DNA from 2 places in the Cupriavidus sp. WS genome. Region 1 is predicted to be linked to the other one. Evidence: predicted binding sites of a transcription regulator. Region 1 holds the regulator's gene; the other holds the start of a gene.
What was found. The regulator HrcA, encoded in region 1, represses chaperone genes, less so after heat shock. The targets are predictions, from matches to a motif close to TTAGCACTCNNNNNNNNNGAGTGCTAA.
Positions count from the first base shown of each region.

Region 1 (7,243 bases):
TCCTGGTGCCGCAGACCATCGAGGTGGTGGCTTCGGCCGACCTGCAGGCGCCGGTGCGCCTGCACATGGAGCGCGCCACGCCCGGCCCCGCCACGGTCCGGCTGCGCCAGGGCGAGCACCGCATCATCGAATACAGCGCGACCGTGCCGCCCACGCTGCGCGGCCTGGTGCGGCTCGACGCGGTCGACATCGACGCCGCGCCGGTGCTGGTCACGCTGAACCGCGCGCCCGGCCCGGCGAACGCGCCGGCGGCCCCGGCCACGGCGGCCCCAGCACCCGCGGCCGCCGTGGCCACCTCGCTGGCACCGGCCGACGACGGCCGCGCCCCGGCGCCGGCGCCCGTGGTGCCGGTCGTGCCGGTGGCCGCCGCGGCCGAGCCCGCGCCGGTGCAGGCCGACCTGCGCGACCAGGGCCGCCTGACCTTCCACGAACCGATGTATTTCATGGCCGGCGGGCACGGCGGCGCCAATGCCAAATTCCAGCTCAGCTTCAAGTTCCGCGTGTTCCAGGGCGAGAACCCGAACTCGCGCAGCCTGCTCGACAACCTGTATTTCGGCTATACGCAGTTCTCGCTGTGGGACCTGGCCTCGGACTCGCACCCGTTCCGCGACACTAACTACCGGCCGAGCCTGTTCTATTACCTGTCGGATACCGGCGTGCACAACCGCGCCATCAGCCGGCTGTCGGTGGCGGCGGGCCTGGAGCATGAATCGAACGGCCTCGACGGCGACCGCTCGCGCAGCATCAATACCGTGTTCGTCAGGCCGACCCTCTACCTGGGCGACCTGACCGACTGGCACTGGAGCGCGTCGCCCAAGCTGTACTACTACGTGGAGAAGAGCGACAACACCAACATCGCCAGCTACCGGGGCTACATGGACCTCAAGCTGGCCTACGGCAAGGCGGATTCGTGGGAGTTCGCCGCCACCCTGCGCAAGGGCACGCAGAAGTACTACGGCAGCGTGGACGCGGCCGTGACCTACCCGCTCGCGCGGCTGGTTCCGGGCACGGCGGGCTACCTGATGGCCGGTTATTTCATCGGCTACGGCGAGAGCCTGCTGGACTACAACCGCAAGCTGCCGTGGCAGTTCCGCCTCGGCTACGCGCTGTCGCGCTAGCGCCGCCGGCGCTCAGCCGGCCAGCGGCTTGCCGCCGGCCTTGAGGCGGGCGTTGCCCACCGCCGCGGCGAACTGGCCGTGGCCATGCCAGCCGGTGGCGCGGCCCAGCTTCTTGCCCTTGTGGAAGAACATGAACACCGGGATGCCGTGCAGGCCGAAGCGCCGGCCCAGCTCCGGGTGCGCGTAGACGTTGGCGTGCAGCCAGTGCAGGTCGAGCGCGCGTACCGGCTCGGGATTGGCCAGCATGGCCTTCTTCGCCATCTCGCAGTTGAAGCAGTCCACGCCCCAGAAGAACACGCAGACCAGCTTGTCGCCGGCCGCGGCGATGGCGGCGTCGATGTCGTCGCCATTGACTTCGCGCATGCCGAACGCCTCGAAGGCGCGGTGATCCTGGTGCGGGGCCTCGGCGCCGGCGGCCTGATCGGGGGATGTGGACATCGGTCTCTCCATCAATGGAAAACGCCCGGGCCAGAGCGGCACCGGGCGTTGCTCGTGCCAGCCGGACGGGCGGACAGCGAAAGGGACTGCGGCGGTTACTTGGGCGCGGACACCGTCACCAGCGCCGGGCGCAGCACGCGGTCGGCGATCATGTAGCCGCGCTGCAGCACCGACACCACGGTATTGGGCTCCTGCGGCGCCGGCACCATCGAGATGGCCTGGTGGCGATGCGGGTCGAACTTCTCGCCGACCGGGTTCAGCTCGACGAGCTTGCCCTTCTCGAAGGCGCTGGTGAGCTGGCGCGCGGTCAGCTCGACGCCTTCGCGCAGCTTGGCGATGTCGCCCGAGCCGTCGGCCAGCGCGGCCTGCAGGCTGTCCATCACCGGCAGCAGGTAGTCGGCGAAGCTTTCGATGGCGAACTTGTGCGCCTTGGCGACGTCTTCCTGGGCGCGGCGGCGGATGTTCTCGCCTTCGGCGGTCGCGCGCAGGAACAGGTCATAGTTTTCCTTGGCCTTGGCTTCGAGCGCGGCCAACTGGGCGGCCACGCCGTCCGCGGCGGCGTTCTCGGCCTGCGCGGCCGGCGCGTTGTTCAGCTCCTCGCCGGCGGCCGCGGGCGGCGTCGTGTTGGATGGCGTCTGCTTCTGTTCTTCCATGTCGATCCGTTCTGATACAAGGACGCGGCCGGCCTGCGCCGGCCACGGGTGGTAAATCGGCAAATGTAGCCTGCAATTGGTGACAGGCTTCCGGTTTTTCAAGAGCGCACCGTGTCGGTGCGGTGAAACACATGGTTACAAAGAGGCGGGCACCGAAATAGGGGCCATATTGCTTTGCTGCAACGCACCCTCTAAGATGAAAGTGTACAAAAATGACAAAAATAACGGGGTCGAAGATGCATCACAAGTCGGGCCACTCTCGAAAGGTTAGCCATGCATAAGCTGCCTGTTCTGACGGTCTTCCTTCTCGCCGCATTATCGGTGATGACAGTCTTCATCTGCCTCTCCGGCGCCTTCACGCCGCGGGATACCGAATACGGCAGTGGCAAGGCGGTTTTCAAGCATTACATCGTTCCCTTCGTTCGCTGACCAGCCAGTGAGCCGCGGCGCCGCATGCGCCGGCGCGCGCCTCACTGTCCGATGCCGTCGAGCAGGCGTCGGTCGCGCTTGGTCGGCCGGCCCTGCAGCCGCGACGCCGGCTCCGTGTTGACCCGCCGGTTTTCCGCCTCCTCCCGCCGCCGCGCCTGGCTTGCCTCGGTTTCCGCGTAGAGCGTCTGCGCCACCGGCGCCGCGCCGCGCGCGCCCGCGATCCCCTTGACCACCAGTTCCCAGCGCTGCTGGTGCGCTTCGAGCACGACCGTGTCGCCGGGCCTGACCTCGCGCGAATTCTTGCACGGCTGGCCGTTGACCCGCACCTTGCCGCGCTCCACGGCCTCGGCCGCCAGCGAGCGGGTCTTGAAGAAACGCGCGCACCACAGCCATTTGTCGATGCGCAGGCGGGCATCCGCCTCGAAAGATACGTTCATGCTGTCATCTCCTTGCCACGAAGCGCGCCTCAGGCCGCCGCGCCGCGCATCTGGGCCTGGCTGCGGCGCGCCTCCAGCTCGTGCGGGTGCGGCAGCCGCAGCGGCCAGCCCTGCAGGTGCTGCAGGGCGATCTCCGCCAGCCCGGCGATCCAGGACTCGGCGTCGTTGAGGCAGGGAATGTAGTGGAAAACCTTGCCGCCGGCCACCTGGAATTCGGAGCGCCCTTCCATGCCGATCTCCTCGAGCGTCTCCAGGCAGTCGGCCGGGAAACCCGGGCAGAACACGTCGACGCGGCCCGTGCCGACCTTGCCCAGCTCCCGCAGCGTCGGCGCCGTGTACGGCTGCAGCCATTCCGCGCGCCCGAAGCGCGACTGGAACGTGACCTGGTACTGGCCCGGCTGCAGGCCCAGCGCCTCGCCCAGCAGGCGGCCGGTCTTGAGGCATTCGCAATGGTAGGGATCACCCAGTTCCAGCGTGCGCCGCGGCACCCCGTGGAACGACAGGATCAGCCGGTCGCCGCGCGCGAAATCGGGCGTGCCGTGCTGCGCCCAGTATGCGCCCACCTGCTGGTGCAGGGCAGCGATATAGGACGGATGGTCGTGAAAATGCTTGACCAGCCGCAGCTCTGGCTGGTTGCGCCACTGCGCCAGCACGCGGAACGCCTCGTCGAACGCCGTGGCCGTGGTGCTGCCCGAATACTGCGGGTACAGCGGCAGCAGCAGGACGCGCTCGGTGCCCTGGCGCCGCAGCGCCTCGAGCACCGAGCCGATCGACGGATTGCCGTAGCGCATCGCGCACGCCACCGTCACTTCGTGGCCGTGCTGGTTGAGCAGCAGTTGCAGCGCGTGGGCCTGGCGCTCGGTGTGGACCAGCAGCGGCGAGCCGGTCATGTGCGCCTCGCGCAGCCACACCGACTCGTATTTCATGGCCGAGGCGCGCGAGCGCAGCGGCAGGATGAAGCCGTACAGGATCGGCAGCCAGGCCGCGCGCGGGATCTCCACCACGCGCGGATCGGACAGGAACTGCCGGAGATAGCTGCCGACGGCCTTCGGGGTCGGCGCGTCCGGGGTGCCGAGATTGATCAGCAGGACCGCCGTGCGCGGCGCCTGGCCGTGCTGATAGGCCGGTTCGGGAGTAGTCGTCATGGTGTTTCCGGTGTGGCGGGGCGGGCCGCGGCGAACGCGCGCGGCCGCCGGGTCGCGCCGGGCCGGCGGGCGCAACGGCACTGGCAGCCGGTGAGACCCGCCGGGGCCCGCACTAATTCTGGCTCAGCGCGCTGGACAGCAGCCGCGCCGTGATGTCGACGATCGGGATCACCCGTTCGTAGGCCATGCGGGTCGGCCCGATCACCCCCAGCGTGCCGACGATCTGGCCGTCGACCTCGTAGGGCGCGGTGATGACCGCCATGTCCTCGAGCGGCACCAGCTTGCTCTCGCCGCCGATGAAGATCTGCACGCCCTGCGCATGGCTGGAGACGTCGAGCAGCTTGAGCAGGCCGGTCTTGTGCTCGAACACGTCGAACAGGCGGCGCAGCTTTTCCATGCTGGAGGACAGGTCCTCCACCTCGAGCAGCTTGCGCTCGCCGGAGATGAAGACGTGGTTGTCCTCTTCCTCGGCCATCGCGCTGCTGCCGGCCTCCACCGCCGCCTGCATCAGCTGCGACATGTCCATGCGCAGCGCCCGCAGTTCGCCGCGCAGGTGGTCGCGCACGTTGTCGAAGCTCATGCCGGCATAGTGCGAGTTGATGAAGTTGGCGGCCTCGACCAGCTGCGACGGCGTGTACGGCAGCTCGGTCTGGATGATGCGGTTCTGCACGTCGCCTTCGGGCGTGACGATGATCAGCAGGATGCGCTTGTCCGACAGCCGCATGAATTCGACCTGGCGGAACGCCTGCGCGCGCCGCGGCGTCATCACCACGCCGGCGAAATGCGACAGGTTGGACAAGGTGTGCGCCGCCGAGGTGATCATGCGCTGCGGCCCGAGCTGCTGGCCGTGCAACTGCCCCTGGATCTTGCCGGCCAGCTCGGCCAGGTTGAGCGCGCTGTCGAGCGGCTGGGCGGTCAGCATGGTGTCGACGAACAGCCGGTAGCCGCGCGGCGTCGGGATGCGCCCGGCCGAGGTGTGCGGGCTGGTGATGAAGCCCATCTCCTCCAGGTCCGACATCACATTGCGGATGGTGGCCGGCGACAGGTCGAGCCCCGAGTATTTCGACAGGGTGCGCGAGCCGACGGGCTGCCCCTCGGCGATATAGCGCTCGATCAGCGTTTTGAGAAGCGTTTTGGCACGTTCATCCATGATGCACCCGATTTTACGCAAGTTTTCCCGGTTCGGGCGGCTGGCGCGCACCGGCGCGCGCCGGCGTGCTGACAATGGTCACGGCGGTATGGTCTAATCCGGGCATGTCATCGCTCCCCAAGCCCGCCGCCGCGCGCGCCCCCTTCCGCACCGTCGCCCTGATCGGCAGGTACGCCACCGCCGGCATCGAAGGCCCGCTGGAAGAACTGGCCGCCTGCATCCTGAAGAACGGCCAGGACGTCGTGTTCGAACGCGAGACCGCGCTGGCCACCGGGCTGACCGACTACCCTTCCCTGCCGCCCGGCGAGATCGGCAAGCATGCCGACGTCGCCGTGGTGCTGGGCGGCGACGGCACCCTGCTGGGGCTGGCGCGCCAGCTCGCCGGCTTCCCGGTGCCGCTGATCGGCGTCAACCACGGCCGGCTCGGCTTCATGACCGACATCCCGCTCGAGAACGTGCAGTCGGTGCTGCCCGACATGCTGGCCGGGCGCTACGAATCCGAGACCCGCATGCTGCTGGAGTCGCAGGTGGTGCGCGACGACGGCGTGATCTTCTCCGCGCTGGCCTTCAACGACGTGGTGGTCAACCGCTCCGGCATCTCCGGCATGGTCGAGCTGGCGGTCTCGGTGGACGGTTACTTCATGTACAACCAGCGCTCGGACGGCCTGATCGTGTCCACGCCGACCGGCTCCACGGCCTACGCGCTGTCGGCCGGCGGCCCGATCCTGCATCCCACGCTGTCCGGCCTGGTGCTGGTGCCGATCGCCCCGCACGCGCTGTCGAACCGCCCGATCGTGCTGCCGCACGACGCCGAGGTATCGATCGAGGTGGCCACCGCGCGCGACGCCAGCGTCAACTTCGACATGCAGTCGCTGACCTCGCTGCTGCCCGGCGACCGCATCGTGGTGCGCCGCTCGGCCAAGACCGTCCACCTGCTGCACCCGCTCGGCTACAACTATTACGCCACGCTGCGCAAGAAGCTGCACTGGCACGAGTACCCGAGCGAAGACAACCGGCTCTGATGCGGCCCCGAACGACCCGGAACGATCCAACCCAGACCCTGACCCGTCGCCCACGATGCTGCGCAGCCTGTCCATCCGCGATTTCGTCATCGTCGATAGCCTCGACCTCGACTTCTCCCCGGGCTTCACCGTCTTCACCGGCGAGACCGGCGCCGGCAAGTCGATCCTGATCGACGCGCTGGCCCTGGTGCTGGGCGAGCGCGCCGACGCCGGCGTGGTGCGCGAAGGCGCCGCCCGCGCCGGCATCAGCGCCACCTTCGCCACGCCGCCCGGGCTCGACGCCTGGCTGGCCGAGCACGACCTCACCGGCGACGAAGGCACGGTGCTGCTGCGCCGCACGGTCGACGCCGGCGGGCGCAGCAAGGCCTTCATCAACGGCGCCGCCGCCACGCTCGGCCAGTTGCGCGAGATCGGCGACCGCCTGGTCGACATCCACGGCCAGCACGCCCACCAGCTGCTGCTGCGCCCCGACGCCCAGCGCCTGCTGCTCGACGCCCACGCCGGCCTCACCGCGCAGGCCGGCGCCGTGGCCGAAGCCTGGCGCTCGTGGCGCGCCTGCGTGCGCCAGCGCGAGACCGTGGAGCACCGCTCGCGCGAGATGGCGCTCGAGCGCGAGCGCCTCGAATGGCAGGTCGGCGAGCTGGAAAAGCTCGCGCCACAGCCCGGCGAATGGGAAGACATCCAGGCCGAATACAACCGCCTGTCGCACGCCGCCGGCCTGATCGAAGGCAGCCGCGCCGCGCTCGAGGCGCTCTCCGAGGCCGACGGCTCGGTGCTGTCCACGCTCAACGGCGTGGTGCAGCGCCTGCGCCAGCTCGCCGACGTCGACCCGGCCCTGGGCGACGTGCTGG
Region 1 covers NZ_AQPL01000052.1:902-8,144, reverse strand. The annotation lists gene K206_RS0105530 (phospholipase A) at 1-1,118, shown strand, start outside; gene K206_RS0105525 (thioredoxin family protein) at 1,131-1,556, opposite strand; gene grpE (nucleotide exchange factor GrpE) at 1,652-2,209, opposite strand; gene K206_RS43605 (hypothetical protein) at 2,483-2,638, shown strand; gene K206_RS0105510 (RNA-binding S4 domain-containing protein) at 2,680-3,075, opposite strand; gene hemH (ferrochelatase) at 3,105-4,220, opposite strand; gene hrcA (heat-inducible transcriptional repressor HrcA) at 4,333-5,370, opposite strand; gene K206_RS0105495 (NAD kinase) at 5,475-6,392, shown strand; partial or broken gene recN (DNA repair protein RecN) at 6,448-7,243, shown strand, end outside.

Region 2 (7,243 bases), on a different contig from region 1:
GACCTCAAGAAGCTGCTCAAGTATTCCCACATCGGCTGAACCCACATCGACTGAAGCCCGGGCTTACGGCCAGACTCAACGACTACGCGCATGCTGCTCCAACTCGCCGTCATCGGCGTCCTGATCGCGCTGTTTCCCCTGAGCTACGTGCTGGTCAGGGGCGACCGCAACAAGTACCGCAAACTGGTGTGGATCACCGCCTTCCTGACGCTGGACCTGATCATGTTCGGCAGCTTCACGCGGCTGACCGATTCCGGCCTGGGCTGCCCGGACTGGCCGGGCTGCTACGGCCACTCCAACCCGCACGCGGCCAGCGAGCCGATCCGCGCGGCCGAGACCGCGTTGCCCAGCGGCCCGGTTTCCGCCACCAAGGCCTGGATCGAGATGATCCACCGCTATTTCGCGATGGCGGTGGGCGTGCTGATCATCACGCTGATGGTGCTGGCCTGGGTCAGGCGGCGCGAGCTGCGGCAGTCGCCGTGGTTCGCCACCGGCGTGCTGCTGCTGGTGTGCGTGCAGGGCGCGTTCGGCGCGTTCACGGTCACGCTCAAGCTGCAGCCCGTCATCGTGGTCACGCACCTGATGCTGGGCATGGCCTTGCTGGCGTCGCTGATCTGGCTGGGCTCGCGCAACGACCCGCCGCTGGGCGTGGCGCCGGCCGCCGGCGCGCTGCGCTGGCCGGCGCGGCTGGGGCTGGCGCTGCTGGTGCTGCAGATCTTCCTGGGCGGCTGGGTGAGCACCAACTACGCGGTGCTGGCCTGCACCGACTTCCCGCTGTGCAACGGCCAGCTGGTGCCGGAGATGGACTTCCGCCACGGTTTCACGCTGTGGCGCCAGCTCGGCATGACCGCCGACGGCGACTACATCCCGCACTCGGCGCTGGTGGCGATCCACTGGGTGCACCGCGGCTTCGCCTTCGTGGTGCTGGGCTACCTGGCGTGGTTCGGGCTGCGCGCGCGCCGCCTCGGCGGGCTGGCGCGCCACGCGGGCTGGCTGCTGGGCGTGCTCGCGCTGCAACTGGCCACCGGCCTGTCCAACATCGTGTTCGACTGGCCGCTGGTGGCCGCGGTGGCCCACAACGGCGGCGCGGCGGTGCTTCTGATGCTGTTGGTCCGCCTCAACTACAATATAGGGCTCGCGGCCCGCGCCGCTGACCTCGCTACTGACGTGCCGGCCGCCGTGCGCGCCACATGAAAGAGAAGATTCCCCCCGTGGTTACTGCTACCCACCCTCATCCTGCCGGACGGGTCCGTCACCTGGTCCGCCAGTACGCCGCCCTCACCAAGCCCCGCGTCACGCAACTGGCCGTCTTCTGCGCCATCATCGGCATGTTCCTGGCTTCGCCGGGCATGGTGCCGTGGCCGGTGCTGATCGGCGGCGCGGCGGGCATCTGGCTGCTGGCGGGCGCGGCGTTCGCCATCAACTGCCTGGTGGAGCAGAAGATCGACGCGCTGATGCGCCGCACCGCGTGGCGCCCCTCGGCCACCGGCGAGATCACCACCGCGCAGACGCTGGTGTTCTCCGCGGTGCTGGGCGGGGCGGGGATGTGGCTGCTGCACGTGTTCGCCAACGACCTGACCATGTGGCTGACGGTGGCGACCTTCGTCGGCTACGCGGTGGTGTACACCATCCTGCTCAAGCCGGCCACGCCGCAGAACATCGTGATCGGCGGCCTGTCCGGCGCCATGCCGCCGGCGCTGGGCTGGGCGGCGGTGTCGGGCACCGTGCCGGCCGAAGCGTGGTTCCTGGTGCTCATCATCTTCACCTGGACCCCGCCGCATTTCTGGGCGCTGGCGCTGTACCGCCGCGCCGACTACGCCAAGTCGGGCCTGCCGATGCTGCCGATCACCCACGGCGAGCGCTTCACCCTGCTGCACATCCTGCTGTACACGCTGATCATGATCGCGGCCACGCTGCTGCCGTTCGTGTACGGCATGTGCGGTTATATCTACCTGGCGTCCGCGCTGGTGCTCGGCGGCGGTTTCCTGGCCTATGCCTGGAAGCTGTACCGCAACTACTCGGATGCGCTGGCGCAGCGCATGTTCCGCTTCTCGATCCTGTACCTGTCGCTGCTGTTCGCGGCGCTGCTGATCGACCACTATTTCAAGTTCCTGCCGCAGTCCTGAACGGCGCGCCGGCGCCGGTCTTGCGGCATCTTGTCGCGGACCGGGCGCAGCGGCGGCGCGATCGGCGATACTGCGCCCATATGCCAATGCGAGGCGGCCAATGTGAAGCGGCCGCCCCGCGCCGCCCCATCCATCACGCGACCCGAATGCCTACCCGCCCCTTCCCCGGTTCTTCCTCCAGCTTCGCGCTGCTGCTTCGTCGTTTCTGCCTGCTGGCGCTGTGTTCGCTGCTGCTCGCCGCGTGTGGCCAGCAGCGCGCGTCCTTCAAGAACGTCGACATCACCGGCGGCAGCGAATTCGGCAAGGACTTCAGCCTCACCGACCACACCGGCAAGGTCCGCACGCTGGCCGACTTCAAGGGCAAGGCGGTGGTGATGTTCTTCGGCTACACGCATTGCCCGGACGTCTGCCCGACCACGATGGCCGAGCTCAAGGCGGTCATGGAGCAGCTCGGCCCCGATGCCGACAAGGTGCAGGTGCTGTTCGTCACGGTCGACCCCGAGCGCGACACGCAGGAGCTGCTGGCGCAATACGTGCCGGCCTTCGACCCGCGCTTCCTGGGCATGCGCGCGGCCGACGACGCCGCGCTGCAGAAGGTGGCCAAGGACTTCAAGGTGTATTACGCCAAGGTGCCCGGCACCTCGCCGAACAACTACACGATGGACCACTCGGCCGGCAGCTACGTGTTCGACCCGAGCGGCAAGCTGCGCCTGTTCATCCGCCACGGCCAGGGGCCGGAGCCGATCGTGCACGACCTCAAGCAGCTGCTGTCCTGATCCGCGTGCCGCCGCCGGCGGCGCGCGGACGAAAAAAGGGCCGGTCGTGAGGACCGGCCCTTTTTCGTTGCGCGGCGCGGCTTTCACCGCCGCGCGCGGTCAGGCAAACGCTTCAGGCAAACGCTTGCAGCGCGCCCTTCATCTTCTTCATCGCCGCCGTTTCGATCTGGCGGATGCGCTCGGCCGACACGCCGAACTCGTCAGCCAGCTCGTGCAGCGTCGAGCCGCCCGAGCCGTCGTCGTTGACGTGCAGCCAGCGCGCCTCGATGATACGGCGGCTGCGCTCGTCGAGCTTGCCCAGCGCTTCTTCCAGGCCCTGCACCTGCAGGCGGTCGTGGCGCTGGGCCTCGATCACGCGGGTCGGCTCGTTGTGGTTGTCGGCCAGGTAGGCGATGGGGGCGAATTCCTCCTCGCCGTCGTCGATCTGGCCTTCCAGCGCCAGGTCGCCGCCCGACAGGCGGGTCTCCATCTCCATCACTTCTTCCGGCTTGACGTTCAGCTCGCGCGCCACCGCGTCGATCTGTTCCGGCGTGAAGGTGTGGGCGCCCTGCTTGTGGCTGCGCAGGTTGAAGAACAGCTTGCGCTGGGCCTTGGTGGTGGCCACCTTGACCATGCGCCAGTTCTTCAGCACGTACTCGTGGATCTCGGCCTTGATCCAGTGCATGGCATACGACACCAGGCGCACGCCCTGGTCCGGGTCGAAGCGCTTCACCGCCTTCATCAGGCCGATGTTGCCTTCCTGGATCAGGTCGGCGTGGGGCAGGCCGTAGCCAAGGTACTGGCGGGCGATGGACACCACCAGGCGCAGGTGCGACAGCACCAGGCGGCGCGCCGCGTCGACGGAGTCGTGCTCGCGCAGGTCGCGCGCAAGCCGCTGCTCCTCCTCGGGCGTCAGCATGGGGATACGATGGACAGCCTGGATATAGCTGTCCAGGTTTCCCAGATTACCGGGAAACGTCAGCGCGAACGCCCCGGCGCCCTGAGGCGCCGTAGGCAGGCGGCTGCTGGTTTGGGTCTGGTCGGCAGATAGGACCGCGTTCACTCGATTGCTCCTTTCGCATCCGGCGGGTGGGTTGCCCGCGGCGCTCGCCACAAGGGTCCGCGCACTGCATTGCAACACATATTAGCACTCAAGCCGGGGGACTGCTAAGTTGGAGTCCCCATGGGGTTGATAGTTCCAGCTAATTGATGCCGTGAATCACATAGTCTTTTATCGGGGCCGGCTTCCGTCATGTGGCGTAATCACTATCAGACAGCGTTCGCTGCCTTATCGGACAAAGATTAGAGGGGGCGCGCCCCGTCTGGTTCTGTCGCCGGATGAGATGCTGTGTTCCGCCAGCAGCTACACTCCTCTCATTTGGCCGGCCCTCAGCTTCGGCCCAACCGGGGAGATCCATGTCTGTCATCGAACACTTGCTCAAGCCGCACACACGCGACCTCGGCGACGGCTTCACCGTCAGCCGCGTGCTGCCCGCCGCCGCGGCCCAGACGGTGGGCCCGTTCATCTTCTTCGACCACATGGGGCCCACGGCCCTGCCGCGCGGCCAGGGGCTGGATGTGCGCCCGCATCCGCATATCGGCCTGGCCACCGTGACCTACCTGTTCGACGGCGAAATCCTCCACCACGACAGCCTGGGCAGCAAGCAGGTGATCCGGCCCGGCGACGTCAACTGGATGACCGCCGGCAGCGGCATCGCGCACTCGGAGCGCTCGCCCGCGGCGGCCCGCGAGGCCGGGCCGAGCCTGCACGGCATCCAGACCTGGGTGGCGCTGCCGCTGGAACACGAAACCACCGCGCCGTCGTTCTTCCACCATCCGGCCGCGACGCTGCCCAAGCTCGAGCGCCCGGGCGTGCGCATGACCGTGATCGCGGGCGATGCGTTCGGCGCCGAGGCGCCGGTGAAGGTCTTCAGCCGCACGCTGTACGTGGCGATCGAGCTGGAGGCGGGCGCTAGCCTGGAGATCCCGCCCGAGCATGCCGAGCGCGGCGTCTATCCGGTCGACGGCGTGGTCGCGCTCGACGGCGAGGTGCTGCCGGAGCGTCACATGGCGGTGCTGGTGCCCGGCCAGACCGTCACGCTGAACGCCGAGGCGCCTTCGCGCGTGATGCTGCTCGGCGGCGACCCGACCGACGGGCACCGCTTCATCTTCTGGAATTTCGTCGCCAGCAGCAAGGAGGCCATCGAAGCCGCGTCGCAGCGCTGGGAGAACGACCAGTTCCCGCGCGTGCCGGGCGAGGACGACCGCATCCCGCTGCCGCCGCGCAAGCGCTAGACCGGGCTGGTCCAGGCCACGCGCGTGCCCTGCTGCACGCAGCCGCGGATGGCCTCGACCTGGGTGGCGATCGGTGCCGGCACCGGCACCTTGCCGTCCAGCACGGCGCGGATCCAGGCCGCGGTCTGCGCGGCGTCGTTGCCGGGCGGCAGCTCCGGCACCTCGCCAATCGAGCCCGCGGTGGGGTCGACCAGCGTGCGCTGGTGGCCGTCGTGCAGCCAGTCGATGCGGCCGGCGCGGCGCGCGTCGGCCACCACCTCGCCCTCGGTGCCGCGCGCCAGCAGCACGTTGGCCGGCTCGTGCGAGAAGTAGTCGGTCAGGGTCTCGCGGTATTCCGGATGGGTGTAGCTGTACAGGCGCAGCGCCTCGGCCGGCGTATGCGCGCCGACGGGCTGCAGCATCTTCGCCACCGTGTGCGAGGAATTGCGCAGGCCGATCTGCATGCGCCGGTCGAGCAGCCGCGACAGCGCCGGCGACAGCACGTCGACCGGCAGCACCGCCAGCGGGTTGTCCTTCTCGCGCAGGCGGGACTCGGCTTCGGCCACCGTCGCGCACGGCGCGATGCCGAGCGCCCCGAACAGCGCGATGCTGGTCACGCGCCCGCTGAATTCGCGGCTGCCGTGCACCAGCACCGGCACGCCTTCGCGCGCCAGCAGCAGCGCCAGCAGCGGCACCAGGTTGGGCTGCTTGCGCGCGCCGTTGTAGCTGGGGATGGAGACCACCACGCGGTCGGGCGGCGCGGCCAGCGGCAGGCAGTGCGCGTGCGCGGCCTCCAGCATGCCGGCCAGCTCGTGCGGCGCCTCGCCCTTGATGCGGTAGGCCATCAGCACGGCGCCCAGCTCGATGTCGGCCACGCGGCCGGCCAGCATGGCGTCGAACAGCGTCTGCGCATCCTCGCGCGGCAGCGCGCGGGCGCCGTTGACGCCGCGGCCGATTTCCTTGATGTACCTGGCTGCGGCGAAAGGGGCAGCGGCGGGGGTGGCAGCGGGCGTGGCGGTGTCGGTCATGGCGGGCTGGGACGGTGTTGTTTGTGGTTCATGATAGCGGAGCGGGCCGGCGCTGCCCATCGCAGCCGCCGGCCCGCGCCGTTGAATCCGCGCCATGAACCCGCGGCCCGGCCCGCGCTCAGGCCGCTTCCTTGAGCGCCGGATTGCGCTGCTTGCGGTACAGGAAGTCCAGCACCGCGGTGCGGCAGGCGTGGTAGGCCTTGTCGTCGGCCAGCGCCATGCGCTCGCGCGGGCGCGGCAGGTCCACCGGCAGCACCTCGCCGATGGTCGCCGCGGGGCCGTTGGTCATCATGACGATGCGGTCGGCCAGCAGCACGGCCTCGTCCACGTCGTGCGTCACCATCACCACCGTGCTGCGGGTCTTGGCGACGATCTTGATGAGCTCGTCCTGCAGGTGGGCGCGCGTGAGCGCATCGAGCGCGCCGAACGGCTCGTCCATCAGCAGCACCTTGGGCTCCATCGCCAGCGCCCGCGCGATGCCCACGCGCTGCTTCATGCCGCCGGAGATCTCCTGCGGGTACTTGCCCTCGGCATGGGTCAGGCCCACCATTGCCAGCGTGTCGTGCGTGCGGGCCTTGAGCTGCGTGCGGTTTTCGCTGCCGCCGAACACGCGTTCCACGCCGAGGTAGACGTTCTCGAAGCAGGTCAGCCACGGCAGCAGCGAGTGGTTCTGGAACACCACCGCGCGGTCCGGCCCCGGGCCGGAGATCTCGCGCTCGGCGCAGATCAGCGCGCCGCTGCTGGGGCGGTCGAGCCCGGCCAGCAGGTTCAGCAGCGTCGATTTGCCGCAGCCCGAATGGCCGATCAGCGTGATGAACTCGCCGCGGGCGATGGTCAGGTTGACGTCGCGCAGCGCGACGAACGGTCCCTTCTTGGTCTTGAAGGTCTGGCCCACGTTTTCGATGCGGACGAACTTTTCCATGTCGTTCTCCCTGGCGCGCTAGTTGCCGTAGCTGAAGCGTTTGGCGAGGCTCAGCAGCGCGTATTCGAGCAGCAGGCCCACCACGCCGATGATGAAGATGGCGATCACGATGTGCTCCACCTTCAGGTTGTTCCACTC
Region 2 covers NZ_AQPL01000129.1:1,819-9,061, forward strand. The annotation lists gene K206_RS0111890 (hypothetical protein) at 1-39, shown strand, start outside; gene K206_RS0111895 (heme A synthase) at 91-1,194, shown strand; gene K206_RS0111900 (heme o synthase) at 1,191-2,126, shown strand; gene K206_RS0111905 (SCO family protein) at 2,273-2,902, shown strand; gene rpoH (RNA polymerase sigma factor RpoH) at 3,015-3,944, opposite strand; gene K206_RS0111915 (pirin family protein) at 4,298-5,176, shown strand; gene ybiB (DNA-binding protein YbiB) at 5,173-6,183, opposite strand; gene K206_RS0111925 (ABC transporter ATP-binding protein) at 6,302-7,105, opposite strand; gene ntrB (nitrate ABC transporter permease) at 7,124-7,243, opposite strand, start outside.
Region 2: rpoH (RNA polymerase sigma factor RpoH) is a predicted target of HrcA. The motif match lies at 4,026-4,052, and genes of this name have one in related genera.